One region of the Streptomyces sp. NPDC051219 genome, then DNA from elsewhere that is predicted to be linked to it. Evidence: riboswitches for the same ligand, from Rfam matches in the RefSeq annotation. Region 1 holds a riboswitch; the other holds the start of a gene.

The links. A riboswitch is a leader RNA that binds a small molecule or an ion and turns the genes downstream of it on or off. The one in region 1 is predicted to bind glycine.
Region 2: linked by a shared signal. The riboswitch ahead of gcvT (glycine cleavage system aminomethyltransferase GcvT) and the one ahead of gcvP (aminomethyl-transferring glycine dehydrogenase) in region 1 are both predicted to bind glycine.

The regions. Positions count from the first base shown of each region.
Region 1 covers NZ_JBFBAS010000010.1:195,105-204,695, reverse strand. Annotated here, with positions in the region: gene AB0M62_RS15125 (DUF881 domain-containing protein) at 1-336, shown strand, start outside; gene AB0M62_RS15120 (FHA domain-containing protein) at 467-1,375, shown strand; gene AB0M62_RS15115 (MerR family transcriptional regulator) at 1,393-2,130, shown strand; gene AB0M62_RS15110 (bifunctional nuclease family protein) at 2,184-2,657, shown strand; gene AB0M62_RS15105 (MerR family transcriptional regulator) at 2,826-3,470, shown strand; gene AB0M62_RS15100 (DNA polymerase IV) at 3,525-5,030, shown strand; gene AB0M62_RS15095 (PRC-barrel domain-containing protein) at 4,919-5,335, opposite strand; glycine riboswitch at 5,437-5,535, shown strand; gene gcvP (aminomethyl-transferring glycine dehydrogenase) at 5,722-8,607, shown strand; gene AB0M62_RS15085 (DUF5999 family protein) at 8,717-8,914, opposite strand; gene AB0M62_RS15080 (hypothetical protein) at 9,214-9,591, opposite strand, start outside.
Region 2 covers NZ_JBFBAS010000021.1:71,910-81,500, forward strand. Annotated here, with positions in the region: gene AB0M62_RS22880 (ABC transporter substrate-binding protein) at 1-1,579, opposite strand, end outside; gene AB0M62_RS22885 (ABC transporter permease) at 1,696-2,694, opposite strand; gene AB0M62_RS22890 (enhanced serine sensitivity protein SseB C-terminal domain-containing protein) at 3,159-3,944, opposite strand; gene AB0M62_RS22895 (enhanced serine sensitivity protein SseB) at 4,127-4,930, opposite strand; gene AB0M62_RS22900 (AAA family ATPase) at 5,170-5,811, opposite strand; glycine riboswitch at 6,025-6,122, shown strand; gene gcvT (glycine cleavage system aminomethyltransferase GcvT) at 6,295-7,419, shown strand; gene gcvH (glycine cleavage system protein GcvH) at 7,497-7,874, shown strand; gene glyA (serine hydroxymethyltransferase) at 7,891-9,159, shown strand; gene AB0M62_RS22920 (L-serine ammonia-lyase) at 9,508-9,591, shown strand, end outside.

The DNA of each region.
Region 1 (9,591 bases):
GTCGAGGCGGACATGCTGCTGGACGCGATCCAGGAGCTGCGGGCAGCCGGAGCCGAGGCGATTCAGATCAACGACGTACGGGTGGTGGCGAACACCTACTTCACCGACGACGAGGGCGGTGTGCGGGTCGACGGCCGCAAGATCGGTCCGCCCTACGAGTTCAAGGCGATCGGCAGGCCGCAGGACCTCGAGCCGGCCCTCAACATCCCCGGCGGTGTGATCCAGACGCTGGAGAAGGAGCAGGCCACCGCCACCGTGACGCGGTCTCAGAAGATCGTTGTGGATGCCTTGCGGCCGGCGAAGCGGCCTGACTACGCTCGGTCGTCATCGTCGTGAGCCGGGGGCACATGGGGCCTGCGGGAGGCGGGCAGGCGGTTGCGGGGGGTCGACGCACCGGAACTGCAGCGCGTGGTGGAAACTGTCTGGTGGTTACGGACGTTGTGAGTATGTCCGGGTCGGCAGGTGTGTGCATTCAGGGTTCGTCCTGCCCCACGGGCGGGTCTGTTTCGGTCAAGGGGAATCGCCCGTGAAGTTGTTTGCGAAGTTGTTCGGCAAGAGCGCACGCGAAGACGGTGGCAGTGGTACCGCCAGGCATCGTGCGCCGCGTCATGGCGAGGCGGAGGAGCAGGGCGCGGACCGCCCGTTGTTCCGCGATGAGGTCGGCGGCCACGGCGGGGACATTCCCGGTGGCCAGGGCGCGTCTTCTGTTGACCCTGCGGCATCCGGCCGCATAGGTTTCGGGGGACCATCAGCCTCAAGTACGGGTGGAGAGTTTGCCCACGACCCGTACGCATCCAGTGGCCCCGCGGGGCAGCCGTGGCAGGAGGATCCGTCCATGTCGGCCTTGCCGGTTTGTACGAGGTGCGGGCACCGCAATGCCGAGGCCAGTCGGTTCTGCTCAAACTGCGGAGCGCCGCTGCGGGCCGGGCTGACTCCCGAGCGCCCCTCGGAGACGACCTCGACCATCTCCATTTCCGGCCTCGAGGCGTACGAGGCGGAGGCGACGGGTCAGACCGCCGCGCCCTCGCTCTCCCCGGAGGCCCAGGCCGCTGTTGACGCCCTGCCGCTCGGCTCCGCGCTCCTGGTGGTGCGCCGCGGGCCGAACTCGGGCAGCCGCTTCCTCCTCGACAGCGACCTGACCACGGCCGGCCGGCACCCGCAGAGCGACATCTTCCTGGACGACGTAACGGTCTCCAGGCGCCATGTGGAGTTCCGCCGGGGCCAGGACGGCGGCTTCACCGTGGCCGACGTCGGCAGCCTCAACGGCACGTACGTCAACCGTGAGCGGATCGACTCCGTCGCGCTGGCGAACGGCGACGAGGTGCAGATCGGCAAGTACCGGCTGGTCTTCTACGCGAGCCAGCGGGGCATCTGACCCGTCAGGGAAGGTCCATGCTGCGAACACCGACGGGCGGTGCCGGACACGGCACCGCCACCGCGGGCGGACGGCTGGTGAGCATCGGAACGGTGCTCAACCTGCTGCGTGACGAGTTTCCCGAAGTCACCATCTCGAAGATCCGCTTTCTGGAGGCGGAAGGCCTCGTCGAGCCACAGCGCACGCCCTCGGGCTACCGCAAATTCAGCCCCGAGGACGTGGAGCGGCTCGCTCAGGTGCTGCGTATGCAGCGCGATCACTATCTTCCGCTGAAAGTCATCCGCGAGCATCTGGACGCGAAGGCTCGCGGGGAGCAGGTCGGCATTCCCGGGCCGCAGGGCGAGGCGGCGTCCGGCGCGTCCGGTCACGAGCCGGACCTGCCGACCGTCCCTCGGGTGGGCCGGTCGGAGCTGCTCGCGGCGGCCGAGGTGGGCGAGGAGCGACTCGAAGAGTGGGAGTCGTACGGACTGATCTCGGCGGCGTCCGGGGGCGGCTACGACGCCGAGGCGGTCAACGTGGCCAGACTCGTGGCGGACCTGGGCCGTTACGGCCTCGAACCTCGCCATCTGCGCGCCATGAAGGCTGCCGCGGACCGCGAGGCCGGGCTGGTCGAGCAGGTGGTCGCGCCCCTGCGCAGACACCGCAATCCGCAGACCAGGGCCCATGCCGAAGCCACTTTGAAAGAGCTTGCCGCGCTGTCCGTACGCCTCCATGCGGCGCTGGTGCAGACCGCTCTCGGGGTGCGCCTGCACTGACCTCGGGGCAGCCCGACTACCCAAACCTGCCGGGCAGGTCCTAGGGTTGCTGTGTGAACGAGCTCGACGTTGTGGGTGTCCGGGTGGAAATGCCCTCCAACCAACCGATCGTGCTCCTGCGTGAAGTGGGAGGCGATCGGTACCTCCCCATCTGGATCGGACCGGGGGAGGCGACCGCGATCGCCTTTGCCCAGCAGGGCATGGCCCCCGCCAGACCGCTGACCCACGATCTGTTCAAGGACGTGCTGGAGGCGGTGGGACAGGAACTCACCGAGGTCCGCATCACGGATCTGCGGGAGGGTGTGTTCTACGCGGAGCTGGTCTTCGCCAGTGGCGTGGAGGTCAGCGCACGGCCTTCCGACGCCATAGCGCTGGCACTGCGCACCGGTACGCCGATCTACGGCAGCGACGGGGTGCTGGACGATGCCGGTATCGCCATCCCGGACGAGCAGGAGGACGAGGTGGAGAAGTTCCGCGAGTTCCTCGATCAGATCTCACCGGAGGACTTCGGCACCAACAGTCAGTGAGCTTTCCGCCCGGCGCCATCGGCGCATTCGAGTAGCCTTTCCCCGCATGGGGGTACGGGAAACCACTCTCAGGGTGATTATCACTCGGCGTGCCGAGTGTGGCGATCGTTGACGCACCCCTGGTGACTGCCTACCGTCGAGAGGGCAGGTCAAGGACGGAGGGTCGGCGTGAGAAGCAGCGGCGGCGGTACGGCGGGGGGTGCCCCTGGACGAAGTCCGGGGGAGGGCGGGCCGTATCCGCTTCACAGCAATGCGGCCGAATCCACAAGGCGTCAGCAGGGACCGGTGGGGGCGGACGGCGGGCAGGACGCGGAGCAGACCGAGCAGGTCGGGTACCGCGGCCCGACCGCGTGTGCGGCCGCGGGAATCACTTACCGACAGCTCGACTACTGGGCGCGTACCGGCCTCGTGGAGCCCAGCGTGCGGCCCGCCTATGGTTCCGGTACCCAGCGGCTCTACAGCTTCCGGGACGTCGTCGTCCTCAAGATCGTGAAGCGCTTCCTGGACACGGGGGTCGCCCTTCAGAACATCCGGACCGCGGTCCAGCACCTGCGCGCCCGCGGGTTCGCGGATCTGGAGCGGATGACGCTGATGAGCGACGGGGCGACGGTGTATGAGTGCACCTCACCCGACGAGGTGGTCGACCTCCTCCAAGGTGGGCAGGGCATCTTCGGGATCGCTGTCGGGGTGGTGTGGCGGGATGTCGAGAGTGCACTGTCCCAGCTGCACGGCGAGCGCATCGACACCGGCGAGACGCTGGTCGGGCACCACCCCGCCGATGAACTGGCCAGACGCCGCAACAAGGCGGTCTGAGGCCGTGCGCGCGTGACGGGGGCAATGTCAGTGGCGTAGGGCAGCATCGGTGACGTGAGAGCCGCGCCCACAATCCTGCACCTGGACATGGATGCCTTCTTCGCCGCCGCCGAGCAGGCAGCGAAGCCCAGCCTGCGCGGCAAACCGGTGGTCGTCGGCGGTCTCGGGCCGCGCGGGGTCGTCGCCACCGCCTCGTACGAGGCCAGACGCTTCGGCGTGCACTCCGCGATGCCCATGGCGCAGGCCCGGCGGCTGGCGCCCCACGCGGCTTACCTCGTGCCCCGCTTCTCGCTGTACCGCGCGGTCAGCGACCAGGTCATGGAGCTGCTCGGCCGGCTGTCGCCGCTCGTGGAGCCGCTGAGCCTGGACGAGGCGTTCGTCGACCTGGAGGCGGGCGGGTCGGCCGATGACTCGGCGTCCGCGAGAGCGGCGGGGGAGCGGCTGCGTCGGGACATCCTGGCCGTGACCGGGCTGACCGGTTCGGTGGGGCTCGCGGGGTCGAAGATGCTGGCCAAAATTGCCTCGGAACAGGCCAAACCGGACGGCCTTGTGGTCGTCGAGCCCGGAACCGAGCGCGAGCTGCTGGCCCCCATGCCGGTACGGACGCTGCCCGGCGTGGGCCCGGCCACCGGTGAGCATCTGCGGCGTGCCGGCATCACCACGATCGCGGAGCTGGCGGAGGCCGGCGAGGACGAGCTGGTCCGGCTGCTGGGCCGGGCACACGGCGGCTCGCTGCACCGGATGGCACAGGGGCTCGACGACCGGCCGGTGGTCGCCGAGCGTGATGCGAAATCGGTGTCGGTCGAGGACACGTTCGATGTCGACCTGCACGACCGGGGGCGGGTGCGGACAGAAGTGCAGCGGCTGGCCGACCGGTGTACGCAGCGGCTGCGAGCGGCGGGACGGTCCGGCCGTACGGTCGTGCTGAAGGTGCGTCGGTACGACTTCTCGACGCTGACCCGTTCCGAGACGCTCCGGGGTCCTACGGACGACCCCACCGTGGTGCGCGAGGCCGCCGCACGACTGCTCGAGGCGGTGGACACCACGGGCGGGGTCAGGTTGCTGGGCGTGGGTGTCACCGGCCTGGCGGACTTCACCCAGGAGGATCTGTTCGCGCAGGCGGCGGGAGAGCCGGCCGAGCCTGCGGAGGGCGGCGAAGAGGCCGGGAAGGCCGTCGGTGAACTCGTGGAGGGCCCGAACGCCGGGGGCCGGGCCGGGGCACAGGCCGGGGAGGGGCCCGCTCCCCCGTCCGAGCGGCGCTGGCCTGCCGGACACGATGTGCGGCACGCCGTGTACGGGGCGGGATGGGTGCAGGGGAGCGGGGTGGGGCGGGTGACGGTGCGGTTCGAGGAGCCCGGGTCGGAGCCCGGCAGAGTGCGGACGTTCCGGGTCGATGATCCGGATCTGGAGCCCTCGGATCCGCTGCCTCTCGTCGGCCGGGTTGCGGATCAGGCGTCTTCGGTGCCGGCGATCCGGCCGAAGTCGCGGTCCGCGGGGGAGGGGGCGGAGGGCGACGGGGGACCCGCCATCCCTCCGGGGAACGAGACGTCCAGACCATAGTGGTGGTAGAGCTGGAGCTCCTGTTCCGGGGAGAGATGGCGGCCCACACCGAAGTCGGGGGCGTCCTTGATGAGAGCCCGTTCGAAGGGCACGCGCAGGCCGTCCGCGACCACTTCGCTGGGCTCCAGCGGCACGAACGCGTCACGGCTGAACAGTCCAGTGCGTACGGCCGCCCACTCCGGCATGCCGGTGGCATCGTCGAGATAGACCTCGTCAATGGTGCCGATCTTGGTGCCATTACGGTCGAACGCCTTGCGGCCGATCAGGCTGCGCGGATCGATATCGGTCTGCACGGTCCCTCCAATTGGTCGCAACTGCTCCGTAAATACTACAAAAGTGCACATTTGGGGTTGCGGCCACTCGGGGGACCTCCGCAGGTGGCGCTGGTAGGCTGGCTGTCGGCTGCTGACCCCGTGCGGGAGAGTCCTCCGAATGCAGTAGACGGAGGCGCCGAAGGAGCAAATCCTCCCCGGAATCTCTCAGGCACACGTACCGCACGGACGAGGTCACTCTGGAAAGCAGGGGCGGGCGTCGGGCGGTACACACCGGATCCCCTCCTCACCGACGGTGAAAGCCGGCGCGCCTCGGCGGGCCGGTGAAACTCTCAGGTTGAGATGACAGAGGGGGAGGCCGTCCGGGCACCCGCGCCGTGGTGCCCCTCGCAGGTCGCGTCAGACCAGGAGGCCTCCCGATGACCGCCAACCGCATTCCGCTCTCCCAGCTGGAGCGTGGCATTCCCTTCGAGCACCGCCACATCGGCCCCGATGCCGAGGCGCAGGCGAAGATGCTCGCCCAGGTCGGCTACGGCTCGCTCGACGAGCTCACGGCCGCTGCGGTACCCGACGTGATCAAGAGCGCAGAAACGCTCCGCCTTCCGGACGCCCGCTCCGAGGCCGAGGTGCTCGCCGAACTGCGCTCCCTCGCGGAGCGCAACCAGGTGCTCGCCCCGATGATCGGGCTCGGTTACTACGGCACCTTCACCCCGCCGGTGATCCTCCGCAACGTGATGGAGAACCCGGCCTGGTACACCGCCTACACGCCGTATCAGCCGGAGATCTCGCAGGGCCGCCTCGAGGCGCTGCTGAACTTCCAGACCGTCGTCGCCGAGCTGACCGGGCTGCCGACCTCCGGCGCCTCCCTGCTCGACGAGGGCACCGCGGCCGCCGAGGCGATGTCGCTCTCCCGGCGGGTGGGCAAGGTCAAGGAGGGCGTCTTCCTGGTCGACGCCGACACGCTCCCGCAGACCATCGCCGTGATCGAGACCCGCGCCGAACCGACCGGGGTCGAGGTCGTCGTCGCCGACCTGTCCCAGGGCATCCCGGCAGAGGTCGCCGAGCGAGGAGTCTTCGGCGTACTGCTGCAGTACCCCGGCGCCTCCGGCGAGGTCCGCGACCTCAAGCCGGTCGTCGAGCGGGCCCACGAACTGGGCGCGATCGTCACCGTCGCCGCCGACCTGCTCGCGCTCACCCTGCTCGTCCCGCCCGGCGAGCTCGGCGCCGACATCGCGGTCGGCACCACCCAGCGCTTCGGTGTGCCGATGGGCTTCGGCGGACCGCACGCCGGCTTCATGGCCGTACGCGACAAGTTCGCCCGCAGCCTGCCCGGCCGTCTGGTAGGTGTCTCCGTGGACGCCGATGGCAACAAGGCGTACCGGCTGGCGCTGCAGACTCGCGAGCAGCACATCCGCCGCGAGAAGGCGACCAGCAACATCTGTACCGCGCAGGTCCTGCTTGCGGTGATGGCCGGAATGTACGCCGTCTACCACGGCCCGGACGGGCTGCGGGGGATCGCGCGGCGCACCCACCGCTACGCCACGCTGCTTGCCGAGGGCCTGCGGGCCGGCGGCGCCGAGGTCGTGCACGGTGCGTACTTCGACACGCTGACCGTACGGGTGCCGGGCCGGGCCGACGCAGTCGTGGCCGCCGCCCGTGAGGGCGGGGTCAACCTGCGGCTGGTCGACGCCGACCACGTCTCCATCGCGTGCGACGAGACCACCGGCCGCACCGAGATCACGGCTGTCTGGGCCGCCTTCGGGGTCGAGGCCGACATCGAGGCACTGGACGCGGCCGGGGCGGACACGCTGTCCGAGGGCCTGCTGCGGACGGACGACTTCCTCACCCACCCGGTCTTCCACCAGCACCGCTCCGAGACCGCGATGCTGCGGTACCTGCGGAAGCTCGCGGACCGGGACTACGCGCTGGACCGGGGCATGATCCCGCTGGGCTCCTGCACCATGAAGCTCAACGCGACCACCGAGATGGAGCCGGTGACCTGGCCGGAGTTCGCGGCGCTGCACCCGTTCGCCCCCGTGGACCAGGCGCAGGGCTACCTCACGCTCATCCGTGAGCTGGAGGAGCGCCTTGCCGAGGTCACCGGGTACGCCAAGGTGTCGATCCAGCCCAACGCCGGCTCGCAGGGCGAGCTCGCGGGCCTGCTGGCCGTACGGGCGTACCACCGGGCCAATGGCGACACCCAGCGCACCATCTGCCTGATCCCGTCCTCCGCGCACGGCACGAACGCGGCCAGCGCCGTGATGGCCGGGATGACGGTCGTCGTCGTCAAGACCGCCGACGACGGCGAGGTGGACGCCGAGGACCTGCGCGCCAAGATCGAGCAGTACCGCGACGAGCTCGCCGTGCTCATGATCACGTACCCGTCCACGCACGGCGTGTTCGAGGAGCACGTCGCCGACATCTGCGCCGCCGTGCACGACGCGGGCGGCCAGGTGTACGTGGACGGCGCCAACCTCAACGCACTGGTGGGCGTGGCCCGGCCGGGCAAGTTCGGCGGCGACGTCTCGCACCTCAACCTGCACAAGACCTTCTGCATCCCGCACGGCGGCGGCGGTCCGGGCGTCGGCCCGGTCGGTGTCCGGGCGCACCTCGCCCCGTACCTGCCGAACCACCCGCTGCAGCCGACCGCGGGACCGGAGACGGGTGTCGGCCCGATCTCCGCCGCTCCCTGGGGCTCCGCGGGCATCCTGCCGATCTCCTGGGCGTACGTACGCCTCATGGGCGGCGAGGGCCTCAAGCGCGCCACCCAGGTCGCGGTGCTCGGCGCCAACTACATCGCCAAGCGGCTGGAGCCGCACTACCCCGTGCTGTACACCGGCCCTAACGGGCTGGTCGCCCACGAGTGCATCGTGGACCTGCGGCCGCTGTCCAAGGCCACCGGCGTCAGCGTGGACGACATCGCCAAGCGACTGATCGACTACGGGTTCCACGCGCCGACGATGTCGTTCCCGGTGGCGGGCACGCTGATGATCGAGCCGACCGAGAGCGAGGACCTCGGAGAGCTCGACCGCTTCTGCGAGGCGATGATCGCGATCCGCGGCGAGATCGAGCGGGTCGCCTCGGGCGAGTGGCCGGCCGACGACAACCCGCTGCATCACGCGCCGCACACGGCGGCCGCGCTGGGCGGGGAGTGGGACCACGCGTACACCCGTGAGGAGGCGGTCTTCCCGGCCGGCGTCTCGGCGGCGGACAAGTACTGGCCGCCGGTGCGCAGGATCGACGGCGCCTTCGGCGACCGCAACCTCGTCTGCTCCTGCCCGCCGCTGGACGAGTACGACAACTGACGCGTCCGACGCGTCGGCCCGCGGGCGTGCGTCAGGGCCGGTTCGGAGAGTCTCCGGGCCGGCCCTTCGTCGTGCTGTTCGTGGTTCGCAGTACGCCCGCCCGGCGGGGTCAGGCGGCCTTCATGACCTGAAGCGGCCGGTGCGGGGCGATGATCTGCCCGTCCGGCAGCAGCTCACCGGTGTCCTCGAACAGGAGGACTCCGTTGCACAGCAGGCTCCAGCCCTGTTCCGGGTGGTGCGCAACGACATGCGCCGCCTCCCGGTCGGCGGAGTCGGCTGACGGGCACGGTGGCTGGTGCTGGCACATGGATGCGTTCTTTCGCTGCGGTGTAGTGAGTGTCCTGCGGCTCGATGCGGTGTTCATGGCCGCCCCCCGTAATCAGTCGGTCGGTCCGGTCCCCAGTGTTGCCCTACAGGCGTCAATCCGCAGGGATTTCCCGGCAGCTCTGCCTTACTGATTAATGACGCATCACCCGTGCGGACGGTTCAGCTCAACTGCACGGTCTCTTCGGATGGTTCGGAGTGGCCGGACCGGACTAGTCCGGACGGGGCCGACAGCAGGGCGCCCCGCGACCGGGCCCGGTCGCGGGGCGCTGGACTGCCGTGTCAGGCGGGCGAGCCGAGCAGGGGCACCTTGGAGAGGCGATGGGTCAGTACGGGCAGCAGATCGGCCACGCGGTGCGGCCGGTCCGCGGCTATGCCCGGCGGTGCGGGGGCCAGGGGCACCAGCAGATCCGCGGGCGCGGGGCCGCCGGCGGACGCGTCGGCGTTCACCTCGCCGTGCAGCCACAGGGTGAGCATGTAGAGCTCCGGAACCGACAGAAGTCGCGGCTGGTAGTGAGAGGTCATTGTCTCCGCCTGGCGCAGTGCACGTTCCGTCGCGCCGACGTACGGACCCTCGAAGAAGCGCGCGAAGGCCCATCCGTCCGGGGTGAGCATGGTGTCCGCGGCTGCGACGGGGCGGTCGCCGCAATGGATCAGGAA
Region 2 (9,591 bases), on a different contig from region 1:
CGAAGAGCTTGTTGATCGCGGGGTCGTTCAGCTCGGAGAAGTTGTTGTTACCGCTCTGCAGGATGAACCGGCCGTCGACCAGCGGCTGGGAGAAGCCCTGGCCGGTCGGGAAGTCCGCGCCCCAGCCCATGATGATGATGCCGTAGCCCTTGTCCTTGACGACCTTCGGCGAACCGATGATGCCGGACGTCTGGGCGCCGTCGAACTGGTCGACCTGGGCGTCGATGCCGACCTGCTTCAGCGCGTTCTGCAGCGAGACGGCCGTGGCCACCTCGACCGGCTTGTTGTTGCGCACCGCGATGGTGGTCTTGAAGCCGTTCGGCTGACCGCACGCCTTGAGCGCCGCCTTGGCCTTCTCGAGGTTCGGGCCGCCGTCGTTCTTCAGGACCTCGTACGGGTCGTACTTGGTGTCCGCGCCCTTGATGCCCGCCGGGAGCATGTTCGGGGCGATGTCACCACCGGCCTGCGGGCCGCCACGGGCGGTCTGCAGCGACTTCTTGTCGGCGGCGTAGATGACCGCCTTGCGGCACTCGATGTTGTCGAACGGCTTGACCGTCTGCGGGAACACCGCGTAGCGGATGAAGCCGGTCTGGCCGTTGTCCAGGTTGGCCTTGTGCTCGCGCAGAGCCGTCGTGCGGGACGCCTGGCCGATGCCGGTCGCGTTGATGTCGACGTCGAAGTCGCCCTTGAGCAGGCGCTTGTCCATGTCGTCCGCGTTGGCCATGAAGGTGACCGTGATCTTGTCCGGAAGCGCCTTGCGGATGGTGTCCGAGGCGGGCTTCCAGTTCTTGTTGCGGGACAGCGACATCGACTTGTTCGGCGCGTACGAGTCAATCTTGTACGGGCCGTTGGAGAAGGGCTTCAGGCCGTACTTGGCCGCGGTGTCCTTCTCCTTCTTCACCGGGGAGGCGGCCGGCATGGCGAGCATCTGCTCGAAGTCGCCGTTCGGCTTCGGGAGCTTGAAGATGATGGTCTTCGCGTCCGGCGTCTCGATGGCCTTCAGGCCGAGCTTGTCCGGCGACGTGTCCTTGTAGGGACCCTTGTACTCGCCCTTGGGGTCGAGGACCTGCATCAGGTAGACCGGGCCGCCGGAGATGACGTCCTGGGCCCAGGTGCGCTCGATGCCGTACTTGATGTCCTGCGAGGTGACGGGCGTGCCGTCCTCCCAGGTCACGTCGTCCTTGAGCGTGTACTTGTAGGTCTTGCCGCCGTCCGAGATCTCCGCGTTGGCGGTCGCGAGGTCCGGCACGAGCTCCGTGCTGGCCGGGCCCGCCTCAGGCTTGAAGCTGACGAGCTGACGCGTGTAGTAGCGGGCGAAGTCCCACATGAAGCCGTAATAGCCGCGCTGCGGGTCCCAGGAGTCGGCGTCCTGCGTGCCGACGAACTTCAGGGTGCCGCCCTTCTTGTCGGACGCGTTGGCCACCTTGCCTATGCCCGCGTTGAAACCGGGGGCCTTGCCGGCGCCGTCCTTCTCGTCGTCCTTGCCGTTGCCGCCACATGCGGTGGTGGTCAGCAGAGCCGCGAGCACGACAGCCGTGCCTGCGGCAAGCCTGCGCTTCGACGTGCGATGGGTTGTCACGATGCTCGCAACCTCCGTAGTAGTCACGGTCTTCTCAGAGCCGTGGTTCTTGGCTGTCGCTCCTGACTGATAGGCAGGGGCTGTTTGTCCGCAGGGACGTGCGGGGGTCTCGGGGGTCAGCGGGACCCCTTCGGATCCAGCGCATCTCGTACGCCGTCACCGAAGAGGTTGAAGGCCAACACGGTGACGAAGATCGCCAGACCGGGGATGATCATGAACAGCGGATCGTCCTCGTACGTGCGCACGGCCGTCGAGAGCGTCTCGCCCCACGACGGGGTGGGAGGCTTGACGCCAACGCCGAGGAAGCTCAGGGCGGCTTCCGTCAGGACGTTGGTGGGAATCATCAGCGTCGCGTAGACGGTGATCGGGGCCACCAGGTTCGGCAGCAGCTCCCGGAAGAGGATGTACACCCGGCCCGCGCCGAGGCTGCGCGCGGCCTCGACGTACTCCCGCTCGCGGAGCGAGAGCGTCTGGCCCCGGACGATGCGGCCGATGTACGGCCAGCCGAAGAAGCCGATCACCAGCACGAGGACGGCGATGCGCAGCCCCGAACCGGAGAAGCCGAACAGCTCGTTCGGGATGACCGAGATCAGGGCGATGATGAAGAGCAGCTGCGGGAAGGCGAGCAGCAGGTCCATCACCCGGCTGATCGCCGCGTCGACCCAGCCTCCGAAGTAGCCGGCCATGACGCCGAATACGGTGCCCATCGCGACCGCGACGAAGGCCGACAGGAAGGCGACGAGAAGCGAGATGCGAGCTCCGTAGACCACGCGGCTGAAGACGTCTCGGCCGTTGACCGGTTCAACCCCGAAGAGGAACTCGGAACTGATGCCGCCCCAGTCGCCGATCGGGGTACCCAGCAGCGGGTCGATCTGGTCCTCGTGCAGCTCCTCCGGCGGGTGGCCGAGCAGGCTCACGATCAGCGGAGCGAATATCGCGACCAGAATCAGCAGCAGCACCACGACGCCGCCGGCCAGGGCGACTTTGTCGCGCTTCAGCCGGATCAGGGCGATCTTCCACGGGGACCGTCCCTCGATCGCCTTCTGGGGAACATCGGCGGCGACGTCGACGGCTGCGGTCTCGGCCGCGCTCGTGTCGTGCAGTGGTGCCGTCATCGGTGTGGGGACCCCTCTCGGCCGACGGTGGCCGGCCCATGCCCGCCGCTGTGGCGGCTTCGTTCACATCAATGGTGCAAATCGTGCGCGTGGTGCGAAAATTGCTCGATGGAGCAGCTCGTGCACCGGACCGTCGGGTCCTTGTTGCGGGAGTCTTCAACGCTGCCGCGATCACCCGCCAGACCTGTCGGGGAATGGATGCGTAACCGTGATGTGGCCAGGGGACTTCCGTTATCCGGACGCAATGATCGGCTCAGCGGAGCAAGACCGCCCGTAACGCCCGGATCGGACACGAAAAACAACGCGTGCTGGTTGCGCGGGAATTGTCCTGGGCGGGGAAGTGGCCGGGGCTGGGAGCGATGTGGGGCCGCGAGGGAGCGGTGTGGGGCTCGGGCGGGCTACGGGACGGCCTCCGGGCACCGGGGGGAGACCCGAACGGGTGCGGCAGGGACGGCCCCTGGGCGTCAGTACGTGCCCGGGTAGCCCGAGGCCGCCGGGGGCGCCGCAGCAGGCTGGTGCGCCTCGCGGTCGTAGAACGGGCGGGCCTTCGCCCGCAGCCACATCGCCACCGGGTCGTACTCGTCGGACATCGCGACCGTGGAGACCGGCAGCCCGTCCGGGACGGCGCCGATCGACTGCTGCATCATCACGCGTACCGCCTCCACCGAGGGCGCGGTCGTGTCGTAGAGATCGAGGCCGATGGCCAGGTACGGGCTGCCGAGCGCGGGCTGCACCCAGGCGCGGCGCAGCGACCGGACGGGGCCGGTGCGATGGGCGTTCTGCGTGAGCTGGGCGTAGAACTGCGGGATCTCGATGGCGGGTTCGGACAGCCGGAGCGGTCCGGCCGGCATCCGGTCCAGCCCGGTGGCGATCCGGCGCAGGTCCGCCCACGGGATGCCGACGCCGCCGCCGGGGGCGTGCGGGTTGAGCCAGATCCCCCAGCCGTCGGGATAGAGCGCGCGGGCGACGTCGAGGCCGGTGACGACCTCACAGGCGCGGTTCCAGCCGCTGGCGGCGAGTTCCTGGGCGGAGGTGACGCAGGGCGCGTAACCGAGCCCGTCCACCTCCATGTTCCCGTACTGGGCATCGGGGGACCCGGCCTGCCCGTGCCAGAGCAGCATCCAGACCTGGCCGGTCGTGGGGTCGGCGAGAGCGTGCAGCAGCGCCTCGTAGGCGTCGTAGCGCCCGGGCGTCACCTGGCGCAGCATGTGCTCGACCTGCCCGGCCGCCGCCGTGCCTGACGCACTCACCCGGAACCCGCCCCTCTTCCGTCCACCGTGCCGGCCCGCGGTCACGGGGCCGACGGCCGCATTCGGTGCACACTCGTGCGGCCAGGTCATCAAACCAGCTTAAGCGGGAGTCCTGACACCGACTTGACGCAGGACTTCTCGCCCGCGCCGTCGCGCGAGCTGGAGAGACGCTTGTGGACAGGCTACGGAGCGTCCGGCCGAGGACGCCGGTAGAACGGCTGCACCCGGTCCAGCATCCAGTCCCCCACCGGGTCCTGGGCCACGTCGAGCAGGACGAGGTTGACCGGCCACGGCACCTCGGCCCGGCCCAGCGCCCGGCCCAGAGCATCCATCGGGGCATTGCGCTCGGCGGGTTCCCAGGCCAGCAGCTCGATGCCGACGAACAGCACCGGGGCGTCACCTTCGATGCTGGCCAGGCAGCGCCGGGCGGAGAGCACCGTGCCGGACGCCTCGAACTCGGCCGCCGCCGCGGCCAGGAAGTCGAGCGGGTCGTCCTGCCAGTCCGGCTCGAAGAGCCGTACCCGGCCACCACTGGCCGCCCCTCCCCCGGGACCTCCGGACGGGGAGGGACCCCCGAGTGGCGCAGCGCCGACCCGGCACAGCTCGGCGACAGCCGCGGGCGGCAGCGGCACGCCCACCGCGCCGTCCGGGTTCACGGCGATGCCCAGCTGCGGCGGCAGGCCACGGGCGAACTCCCGGGCGGGCGCGACGGTGAACGGCATGTGAGAACCGGCGCAGTGCAGGAACTGCTGCTCGGAGCTGAAGACGGGTACGTACGCGGCGCCGTGGATGTCCATGGTGGGCAGGTCGAGATCCCGGCTGTCGGGACCGCCTCCGTTCGGCAGAGGTACCCAGACGTGGCTGCGCCCCAGGACCTCGATCAGCCGGCCGCCCGCGGACGGGTTGCCGACCGAGGCGGCCAGCACCTCCTCGAGCTCGTTGCCCGGCCAGCCGCCGTACGGAGCGCCCTGCGCCGGAATGTGCATGTCCACCGGAGTCCCTTTCCCACCACGCTGCCGCGCTGCCTGCGGGAAAAACCCTAGGTGATGTCCGGCGCGTCATGCCCGGCCGGCCGCCTGCACGCCGCAACACGTGGCGTTCCGCGACTGGCCGCGCCGTGAAGGGCCTGAACGAGCTGAGCGACCCGACCTGCCCGAGCGAGCTGACCGAGCCGAACGACCTGACCGGCCTGACGCGTCGGATTCCCCCGTGACGTCCCGCGGCGTCACTCGCCCCGGTCGTCGGCGGGCACGAAGCCGATCCGCCGCAGCGCCCCCGCCGCGCTCCGGTCCAGCAGCACCGCCGAGGTGCAGCCGGCCGGCAGCCGGCCCTTCTCCGCGTCGCGCACGAGCCGGCCCACGGCCCGCCGGTGCCGGGCGAAGGCGTAGCCGGAGACCCCACGGCCTCGCTCGGCCTGGCCCTCCAGGGCGACCTCGGGGGTCACGTCGAGCAGCAGGACATGGAGCGCGCGCCCCCGGCGCCGGGCCTCGCGGGCCAGGAGCCTGCGCACCCACGCCTGCGTACCGCAGTCGTGCACGACGACGCTCTCGCCCGAGCGGAGCGCCCCCCACAGGCCCGAGTAATGCGCGATGCGCACCAGGGGCCGGTAGACGGCGTACGGCAGGCGGCCGGGCATCCGGTCCTCCCAGCGCTCGCGTACGTCCTGGGAGTCGATGCTGCGCGTCGCCGCGGTCCGCTTGATCAGCGTGCTTTTGCCGCTGCCCGGCAGACCGGAGACGACCACCACGTCGCCCGTCGCGAAATCGAGGCCGTGCGGGCTGCGCCCGGCCCGCCCCCGCAGGTCGCGGACTACCGGCTCGGGCCGTCCGAGCGCCTTCCGCACCGGCACACCGGGCTGTGCGGGCATCGCGCCGGCGACCCCCGCGGTCGTCGCATACGCCCCAGGCCTCGTCACAGTGATCGTCCTCCCCCAGTCGGGTCACTCGTACCCATGTCCACCGAGTGTAAAGAAACGGTAATGAGGTACAAGCGTTTTGCCGTTCGCGCCGGTTTGGGGCCGGGCCCCCCACACTGCTCCGATGCGTGCAATGATGTCCGCGCCAACTGCATAACGGCCGCTTGAATCCGCGCGGGAGAGTCCTGGCCACTGTGTGCGCCGGGCGCCGAAGGAGCAAGTCCCTCCCTTGAATCTCTCAGGCCCCGTACCGCGCGGGCGAGGCACATCTGAAAAGCGGGCCGCTGCCAGGTGGCTCCACCCAAGGTGCAAGTCACGACCGACGTTCAGCCATATGGTTCAGCCATATTTACGCACGGTCGTGGTGAACCTCTCAGGTTCCGATGACAGATGGGGAGGAAAGTCCTCGTCGGCCATGCCCTGGGAGCCACCCCTATGACGAACACCCCCCGCCTGACTGCCCTCGATGCCGTGCATCGCTCGCTGGGCGCGACCATGACCGATTTCGCGGGCTGGGACATGCCGCTTCGGTACGGCAGTGAACGCGACGAGCACAACGCGGTCCGCACCAAGGCCGGTCTCTTCGACCTCTCGCACATGGGCGAGATCACGGTCACGGGTCCGCAGGCCGCAGACTGCCTGGACTTCTCTCTGGTCGGCAACATCGGCGGTGTCGCCGTGGGCCGCGCCCGCTACACCATGATCTGCGACGAGGACGGCGGCATCCTCGACGACCTGATCGTCTACCGCCTCGGTGAGACCGAGTACATGGTCGTCGCCAACGCCTCCAACGCCCAGACGGTGCTGGACGCCATCGCCGCCCGCGCCGGGGAGTTCGACGCCGAGGTCCGCGACGACCGTGACGCATACGCGCTGATCGCCGTCCAGGGTCCCGAGTCTCCCGGCATCCTGAAGTCGCTGACCGACGCCGACCTGGACGGGCTGAAGTACTACGCGGGCCTGCCCGGCACGGTCGCCGGCGTCCCCGCGCTGATCGCCCGTACCGGCTACACCGGCGAGGACGGCTTCGAGCTGTTCGTCGCCCCGCAGTACGCCGAGAAGCTGTGGCAGGCCCTGACCGAGGCGGGCGCCCCCGTAGGCCTCGTCCCGGCCGGACTGTCCTGCCGCGACACGCTCCGCCTGGAGGCCGGCATGCCGCTGTACGGGCACGAGCTGACCACCGCGCTGACGCCGTTCGACGCGGGCCTCGGCCGGGTCGTCAAGTTCGAGAAGACCTCCAACGGAGGCAACTTCGTCGGCCGCGCCGCCCTGGAGGCCGCCGCCGAGCGCGCCGCGACCAACCCGCCGCGCAAGCTGGTCGGCCTGATCGCCGAGGGCCGCCGGGTCCCCCGCGCCGGCTTCTCCGTCGTCGCGGACGGCAAGGTCGTCGGAGAGGTCACTTCGGGCGCCCCGTCCCCGACCCTCGGCAAGCCGATCGCCATCGCGTACGTGGACGCGGCACACGCCGAGCCCGGCACCTCCGGGGTGGGCGTCGACATCCGCGGTACCCATGAGCCGTACGAGGTTGTGGCGCTCCCCTTCTACAAGCGCCAGAAGTGACCTCGCGCACACCCGCGCGTCTCACTCTTCAAGACGACAGTCCACCAGCACTCCCCCGCATCCAGGAGAATCAGGCCATGAGCAACCCCCAGCAGCTGCGTTACAGCAAGGAGCACGAGTGGCTGTCGGCCGCCGAGGACGGCGTCTCGACGGTCGGCATCACGGAGTTCGCCGCGAACGCGCTCGGCGACGTCGTCTTCGCCCAGCTCCCTGAGGTGGGCGCCACCGTCGCCGCCGGCGAGACCTGCGGCGAGCTGGAGTCGACCAAGTCCGTCAGCGACCTCTACTCCCCCGTGTCCGGTGAGGTCACCGAGATCAACCAGGACGTCGTCGACGACCCGTCGCTCGTGAACACCGCCCCGTACGAGGGTGGATGGCTGTTCAAGGTGCGCGTCTCGGACGCGCCGGACGATCTGCTCTCCGCCGACGAGTACGCCACCCTCTCCGGCAACTGACACCCCAGGGACCGTGATGTCTTCGAAGTCGCTTCTCAACACCTCCCTCCACGAGCTGGACCCGGACGTCGCCGCTGCTGTCGACGCCGAGCTCCACCGCCAGCAGTCCACCCTCGAGATGATCGCCTCGGAGAACTTCGCTCCGGTCGCGGTCATGGAGGCGCAGGGCTCGGTTCTCACCAACAAGTACGCCGAGGGCTACCCGGGCCGCCGCTACTACGGCGGCTGCGAGCACGTCGACGTGGTCGAGCAGATCGCGATCGACCGCATCAAGGCGCTGTTCGGCGCCGAGCACGCCAACGTCCAGCCGCACTCGGGCGCCCAGGCCAACGCGGCGGCGATGTTCGCGCTGCTGAAGCCGGGCGACACGATCATGGGTCTGAACCTCGCCCACGGCGGGCACCTGACCCACGGCATGAAGATCAACTTCTCCGGCAAGCTCTACAACGTGGTCCCGTACCACGTCGACGACGAGACCGGCCAGGTCGACATGGGCGAGGTCGAGCGCCTGGCCAAGGAGTCCCGGCCGCAGCTGATCGTCGCCGGCTGGTCCGCCTACCCGCGCCAGCTGGACTTCGCGGCGTTCCGCCGGATCGCCGACGAGGTCGGCGCGTACCTGATGGTGGACATGGCCCACTTCGCCGGCCTGGTGGCCGCGGGCCTGCACCCGAACCCGGTGCCGCACGCCCACGTCGTCACCACCACCACCCACAAGACCCTCGGTGGTCCGCGCGGCGGTGTGATCCTCTCCACGCAGGAGCTGGCGAAGAAGATCAACTCCGCCGTGTTCCCCGGCCAGCAGGGCGGGCCCCTGGAGCACGTCATCGCGGCGAAGGCGGTCTCCTTCAAGGTCGCCGCGTCCGAGGAGTTCAAGGAGCGCCAGCAGCGCACCCTCGAGGGCGCCCGCATCCTCGCCGAGCGCCTGGTGCAGCCCGACGTCACCGAGCACGGCGTGTCCGTCCTCACCGGCGGTACGGACGTCCACCTGGTCCTCGTCGACCTGCGGAACTCCGAGCTCGACGGCCAGCAGGCCGAGGACCGGCTCCACGAGCTGGGCATCACGGTCAACCGGAACGCCATCCCGAACGACCCCCGGCCGCCGATGGTCACCTCGGGTCTGCGCATCGGTACGCCGGCACTGGCCACGCGCGGTTTCGGCGCCGACGACTTCACCGAGGTCGCCGACATCATCGCCGAGGCGCTGAAGCCGTCGTACGACAGTGAGTCGCTGAAGGCCAGGGTCTCCGCCCTCGCCGCGAAGCACCCGCTGTACCCGTCGCTGTGAACTGGTGACATTGCTCGCCCCCGTCGGCTTGAGCTCCGTACGAGCCTGACCCGTACGAGCCCGTTGATCGTGACGGATTCACCGTAGGGCGGCGACGTGATGGCCCGGCCTGAGTTGTCCACAGGCCGGGCCATTCGTACGACTGGACGACCCGGGCCCGACCGGCCCGGTCCGCGATCACGACCAGGATTCGGACACGCGCGCGGATCGGGACCCCGACCGCACCGGACCGGTCCCTGCCCGACACCCGGCCGAGGCGTTTCTGTCATCCGCTCGCGTTAGGCTCGACTTCTACAAACACTCCTTACCCGAACCTCCCACCACGAGCAGACAAGGGAGTCCGCCACCGTGGCCATCTCCGTCTTCGACCTCTTCTCCATCGGCATCGGCCCGTCCTCTTCGCACACGGTCGGCCCGATGCGGGCGGCACGG